DNA from 2 places in the Paenibacillus sp. FSL R5-0912 genome. Region 2 is predicted to be linked to the other one. Evidence: riboswitches for the same ligand, from Rfam matches in the RefSeq annotation. Region 2 holds a riboswitch; the other holds the start of a gene.

Region 1 (3,412 bases), 490 kb from region 2:
GTCAGTGTAGTGAACAGACCAACGGTGGCAAGAACAGGCAGCGAGATCGGAAGCACCAGCTGGAAGAAAATCCGCCATTCCGAAGCCCCGTCCAATTTGCCGGATTCTATCATCTCTTCGGGAACCGTCTGCTGGAAGAAGGTGCGGGCAATGAAAATATAGAATGCGTTGGAGAGGCCGGGCAGGATCAGTGCAATCAGCGAGTCCTTCAGATCCAAATAATTAACGTACAGCAGGTAGAAAGGGACAAGCCCTCCCGAGAACAGCATAGTGATCAGCAGGTAGAAACTAAAAGCCTTTTTAAAGGGAAAGTCCTTCCGGTAGAGGGGGTACGCGTACAGAGCAATCAATAGTACTGCCAGAAGGGTTCCGGTAAGCGTAACGGTCAGGCTGATTCCATAAGCTTTGACCAGCGTCTGCGAATGGTTGAACAGATATTGGTAAGCGGTCAGGTCAATCTTCTCGGGCCAGAATTTATACCCCTGCAGCGTTAACGTTTTCTCGTTGGTTAAGGAAATGGCGACAATGAGCAGAATAGGCAGGATGCAGGCCAGACTGAAGGCAGTGAAGAAGATGTTCAGCACAATCTGGGCGCTCTTGGAGCCTTTGGGATAGGCGCGGGTTCGGGTTGCAGTAGTCATTAAGATCCTCCGTTCTAGAAAAGTGCCGTATCGCGGTTCAGCTTGCGGGCCAGACTGTTCGCCCCGATAACAAGGAAGAAGCCGATGACGGATTGATAAAAGTTCGCCGCAGAGGACATACCCAGATCATTGAGCTGAATTAACCCCCTGTATACATAGGTGTCGATGACATCCGTAGTGGAGCGCAGCGCACCGGAGTCCAGCGTAACGTGGTAGAACAGCCCGAAGTCGGAGCGGAAAATACCGCCCATGTTGAGAATGGTGAGAATGACCATGATAGGCGTAAGGAGCGGCAGCGTAATTCGGGTGATCTGCTGCCACTTGCTGGCGCCGTCCACCACCGCAGCTTCATACAGCTCCTCGCTGATGCCGGTGATCGCGGCCAGATAGATGACACTGCCGATGCCGATCGAGTGCCACATCTTGGTGAGCCACAGAATATAGGGCCATGCATTGGGATGCATATAAGCATTGACTGAGGAATGGCCGAACAAGGGCAGAATATGCTTGACCAGGAAGCCGTACTCCGGGTGCAGGAAGGCGTAGACTATGAAGCTGACGACAACCATGGACAAGAAATTCGGCATAATCATAACAGTCTGGAAGAAACGGGAGGCCAGCTTGCTGCGAACCTCGTTGATCGCAATGGCTAGGGATACAGAGAGGATGAGCCCTGAGATAATGAAGACAACGTTGTAGCCGATGGTGTTAATGGTCACGCGCAGGGCATCGGATGTGGCGAAGAGGAACCGGAAGTTGTCGAGTCCCGCCCATGGACTGCCCATAATGCCGTCAACATAGTTGATGTTCTTGAAAGCAATGAATAATCCGAACATCGGGATGTAACAGTTGATGAAAAAAATAATGGCGGTTGGCAGCAGCATGAGCAGCAGCACCCGGTATTTCACAATGTTCCGCAGCAAACGGCCAAAGCTGCCCTGCTGGTGTGAAAGGGGCTGCTTGGTCAAAGCTTTTACGGTTGAAGGATTTGCCATTGGTTCTAACCTCGCTCTACATAATCTGGATGAATTTATTATAGTAGAGGAGCAGATACGAATTCTCTCTTGCAGATGACCCCGTTTATTCAAAAGTTACCTCATGTTGAACTCTTGAACATTGCGACTTTTTTCACAGAATATCTCTCACATGCCGAGTAATATGTTAGAATATCAGAATGCATTAACGCTTCACCAATTTAATACACTACACGGGCTATGATTGCTATGGATCACACTATAGCAGGAGCAGCTTCTGGAGAGACTGCGGGAGACCGCAGCGCCGAAGGGTTCACAATCTCAGGCAAAAGGACAGAAGAGTACGGAATTTGTATTTGTTATGCTGATTAATTACGGTCAGCGGCGCAGATAGCTTATTTTGATATTCTTATGAACCGGGAGATTGGATGACATCCAATCTCTTTTTTATGTTATTTGGCAGCATAGCGTTGTACACATTAAGGGGGAAAATGGCAATGGCACAGACAGAATTAAAGAGAGATTTGGCGAACCGGCATGTACAGCTGATCGCTATTGGCGGCACGATTGGTACAGGGTTATTCCTGGGATCAGGCAGAGCGATTCAGCAGGCCGGCCCGTCCATTATGATCACGTATTTACTCGTGGGGATTGCCGTGTTTTTTGTGATGAGGGCGCTGGGTGAGCTGCTGCTCTCCAAAGCGGGTTATCAATCTTTTACAGACATTGCTGAGGACTATCTTGGGCCCCGGGCTGCGTTCATTACGGGCTGGACCTACTGGTTCTGCTGGATTATGACGGCGATGGCGGATGTGATTGCGGTGGGCGTCTATGTGCAGTACTGGTTCGATATCCCGCAGTGGGTACCGGCAGTCATCTGCCTGATTATTCTGCTCGGACTCAATCTGCTAACGGTCAAAAGCTTCGGCGAACTCGAATTCTGGTTTGCCCTAATCAAAGTCGTCACGATTCTTGCCTTAATCGGCCTGGGAATCATTCTGCTGGTCATCGGGTTCAAGACGGATGCAGGATCGGTGACGGTCCGCAATCTCTGGGAGCACGGGGGCGTGTTCCCTAACGGTGTCAAAGGCTTCTTATTTTCCTTCCAGATGGTTGTGTTCGCTTATGTCGGTGTGGAGCTTGTGGGTGTATCAGCCGCAGAAACAGCGGATCCGGAGAAAAATATCCCCTCGGCGATTAACAAGATTCCTCTGCGGATTCTCTTCTTCTATGTGGGCGCGCTCTTCGTGCTGCTGTGCATTAACCCGTGGACCCAGCTCAGTGCGGCTGAAAGTCCTTTTGTGCGAACCTTCAGTCTAGTCGGGATTCCAGTTGCTGCGGGCATTATCAATTTCGTCGTCTTAACCTCAGCGGCTTCCGCCTGCAACAGCGGGATGTTCTCGACCAGCCGGATTCTGTATAATCTGAGCCGAAGAGATCAGGCATCCCCGCAGCTCGGCAAGCTGAACCGAAATCATGTGCCCGCGAATTCGTTATTCATCTCTACACTTGTTATCTCTGCCGGGGCGCTGCTCAGCAAGCTCATTCCGGGTCAGGCTTTCGGCATCGTCACCACGATCAGCGCCATTTGCTTCATCTGGGTGTGGGGTGTTGTGCTCGTATGTCATATCAAATATAAGAAGAACCGCCCAGACTTACATGCCGCGTCCAAATTCAAAGCACCGTTCACACCGGTTATCAATTATGCGGTCTTAACGCTGTTTGTTGCTATTCTGATCATTATGCTGTTCGCAGATGAGACCCGTCCGGCGCTGCTGTTTACGCCGCTATGGTTCA
Region 2 (3,412 bases):
GCCCATCACGGACAAGTAGACGGAAGCGCATAACGCCAGCAGCGCCTGGTTGGAGCAGATATTCGACGTCGCCTTCTCGCGGCGGATATGCTGTTCGCGGGCTTGCAGCGTTAGCACGAAGCCGCGTTTGCCGTTACGGTCAACGGTCTGGCCGACGATCCGGCCCGGCATGCGGCGCATCAGCGGTTCAGCAACCGCGAAGAATCCGCAGGTTGGTCCTCCGAGCGATGCGGCGATCCCCAGCGGCTGTGCGTCGCCGACTACGATGTCGGCGCCCAGCTTGCCTGGGGTTTCCAGCACGCCGAGTGCAATGGGATTCGCGCTGACCACGAGGAGGCCCTTGACCGCATGGATCAGTGGCTCAATCTGGCGCAGATCCTCGATGCCGCCGAAGAAGTTGGGCGATTGGACCAGAACGGCGGCGGTATCGGCATCAATGGCCTCAGCCAGCTTGGCAAGATCGGTAACTCCGTCCTTATAATCGATCTCCACGATTTGCAGGCCCCAGGCATTGGCGGAAGTGCGCAGCACCTGGCGGGCTTCCGGGTGAACTGTACGGGAGACAATCAGCTTCTTGCGTTTTGTGGCGCCTGCGGCAAGCACGGCTGCTTCGGAGAAGGCTGTTGCACCATCGTACATGCTTGCATTAGCGACCTTCATGCCGGTCAACTCACAGATATAGGACTGGAATTCGAAGATTGCCTGAAGCTCGCCCTGGCTGATTTCCGGCTGATAGGGGGTGTAGGCGGTATAGAATTCTGAACGGGAAATAATATGGTTAATGACAACAGGAATGTGGTGGTCATAGAGTCCGGCGCCAAGGAAGCTGGCATGGGTATCAAAGTCGGCATTCTTGTCAGCCAGACCCTTCATATGGCGCAGCAGCGCATATTCGTCCAGCGGGCCGGACATTGGCATCGTTCCCTGGTAGCGGACAGATTGAGGGATATCAGCGAATAGTTCATCGATGGACTGAATCCCTACAGTTTCCATCATCTCTGCGCGGTCTTGCTCCGTCATAGGCAGATAGCGGTGCTTCATTACGGCTTCACTCCTTGGATCTTTTTGTAGAACGGGGCTCTGATCACGGCAGCCTTCAGCTGCTTGCCGCGAATCTCCACATACACCTCTGTGCCGATCTCAGTATAGGCAGCATCCAGCAGGGCAAGTCCAAGATTCCGCTTCAGCGTCGGGGATTGGGTACCGGTTGTGACTTCACCGATCTTCACACCGTCTGCATATACGGGATAATGGGAGCGGGGAATCCCGCGGTCGATCATTTCAAGCCCCACAAGGCGGCGCGGGAGGCCGGCTTCCTTCTGCTTCAGCAAGGCATCGCGGCCGATGAAACCGGCTTTGTCCAGCTTCACGAAGAACTGGACACCCGCTTCGAGCGGCGTAATATCCGCCGAGAGCTCCTGGCCGTACAGCGGCAGCTTGGCTTCGAAGCGGAGCGTGTCGCGTGCGCCGAGTCCGGCAGGGGTCAGGCCATGCGGCGCGCCTGCGGCCAGCAGACCATTCCAGAGTGCAGCCGCTGTGTGGACGGGGGCGTACAGCTCAAAGCCGTCCTCACCGGTATAGCCGGTGCGGGAGAGCAGTACAGAAACGCCGCAGACCTCGGCGTGTTCGATGAAGTGGAAGGGCTTCAGCTCTGCAAGCGGGGCAGAGGTAACTTCGGCCAGAATCATCTCAGCCAGCGGACCCTGCAGAGCGAGCAGCAGCGTCTCATCAGAGACATTCTTCAGGCTGACACCGCTGAATTCAGCGGTGAGATGCTCCTCCAGCCACTGGAAGTCCTTGTCGATATTGGAGGCATTGACGACCAGCATGTAGCGCTCATGGCCCAGGCGGTACACCAGCAGATCATCTACTACGCCGCCATTCGGATAGAGCATCAGGGTATACTGCGCTGCGCCGTCTGCTAGGCGGCTGACATCATTGGTGGTCATCTGCTGCAGGAAGGCTTCAGCGCCGCTGCCGTCAACCATGAATTCACCCATATGCGATACATCAAACAGTCCGGCCTGCTGGCGGACTGCTTCATGTTCCTTAACGATGCCAGTAAACTGCACCGGCAGCTCCCAGCCGCCGAAATCAATGCATCTGGACTCCGCATAAGCGGCATAGAGATCATAAAAAGGCGTTCTTCTCAAAGACTCCATCGTGTCACCCCTTAGTCTGTTTACATGTAAGCAGAAACGGTAATGCCGCCTTATAAGCGCAGTATCTGTTTCAGCTAAAAATATAAAAAAGGACAGGCGAAAGCCATTATGCACTAACGCATAAATTGACTTTCGCTCTGTCCTTTGTACCTGAGAGTTACCCTGCTATCCTGCCCGCAGGTTTCCCCGTTGGTGATCCGTTTCCTGTTGTCCAGGCTGTGGATGCTCTCCAGAGATGCGTCCGGCAAAGGTCCTTTTGCCTGAGAGATTCACCCATCCCGGGCTTACTCCTTCGGCGCTGCCCCTGAGGGTCAGTCTCTCCCTATGCCATCATTCGCAAACCATATGTTTTTCTACTGACTCCATTAAACCGGGTTTACAAGCACGCTGTCAATCAAAAAACGTCAAAAAGATGACAAATTTAATTTTCCTGTCAGTTATATTGACATTAGGCAAGGTGATAACTTAGGCTATAACTAAATTTAGAACTCCAAATGTGGAAAAGAGGCGGCTTTGAAATGAGTGAAGTGCTTAACAACCTGCTATACAGCGAAGAGCATGAATGGGCACAGCAGGGTGAAGGACGCGTAGTACGTGTGGGAATTACGGATCATGCGCAGCATTTATTGGGCGACATCGTGTTTGTTGAGTTTCCTGAAGTCGGCGCAGCCATTTCCGCGGGCGATAGCGTAGGCAGTATCGAGTCTGTCAAGACGGTGTCGGAGCTGTACTCGCCGGTATCCGGCAAGGTAACCAAGATCAACGACGCACTCGAATCCAGCCCGGAGCTGATCAATGATCAGCCATACGGCGGCGGTTGGATTTTTGAGCTGGAGCTTGATGGTGAGTTCGCGGATGCAGTATCGGGCCTGCTGGATGCGGCTGGTTATAAGGAATTGGTTGGGGAATAGTTTTTACGCACAGATGAACATGGCAGGCTTCTCTTATTACATTAGATGTCACTAATGTGAGAGGTCTGTCTTTTTTCGTTTCTGTATCACTCCGGAAAGCTAAGCAGCCCCGGATAAATACTTGGCGCCAAGTGCCAAAGGGCGGGCAGCAGAGCCAGACCGGCAACGGCAAAGATAAGGCACAGCAATAGGAACCGGTATCTTTTTCTGGGACGGGTATTGGGTTTAAGTACGAAGTAATACACACCGGCCGAATAAAACGGGAAAAGCACCACGGCAGACATGCCCATACAGACCAGAAAGGTGGATTCCCCGGCGGAGGAAGGGATCATGGCTTCC

Evidence for each region. A riboswitch is a leader RNA that binds a small molecule or an ion and turns the genes downstream of it on or off. The one in region 2 is predicted to bind glycine.
Region 1: another riboswitch for glycine. It lies ahead of R50912_RS32210 (amino acid permease); the one in region 2 lies ahead of gcvT (glycine cleavage system aminomethyltransferase GcvT).

What each region holds. Positions count from the first base shown of each region.
Region 1 is NZ_CP009282.1:7,568,392-7,571,803, reverse strand. It holds gene R50912_RS32220 (carbohydrate ABC transporter permease) at 1-641, opposite strand, end outside; gene R50912_RS32215 (ABC transporter permease) at 656-1,636, opposite strand; glycine riboswitch at 1,883-1,962, shown strand; gene R50912_RS32210 (amino acid permease) at 2,113-3,412, shown strand, end outside.
Region 2 is NZ_CP009282.1:7,082,759-7,086,170, reverse strand. It holds gene gcvPA (aminomethyl-transferring glycine dehydrogenase subunit GcvPA) at 1-1,041, opposite strand, end outside; gene gcvT (glycine cleavage system aminomethyltransferase GcvT) at 1,041-2,162, opposite strand; glycine riboswitch at 2,298-2,397, opposite strand; glycine riboswitch at 2,401-2,496, opposite strand; gene gcvH (glycine cleavage system protein GcvH) at 2,681-3,073, shown strand; gene R50912_RS30095 (hypothetical protein) at 3,160-3,412, opposite strand, start outside.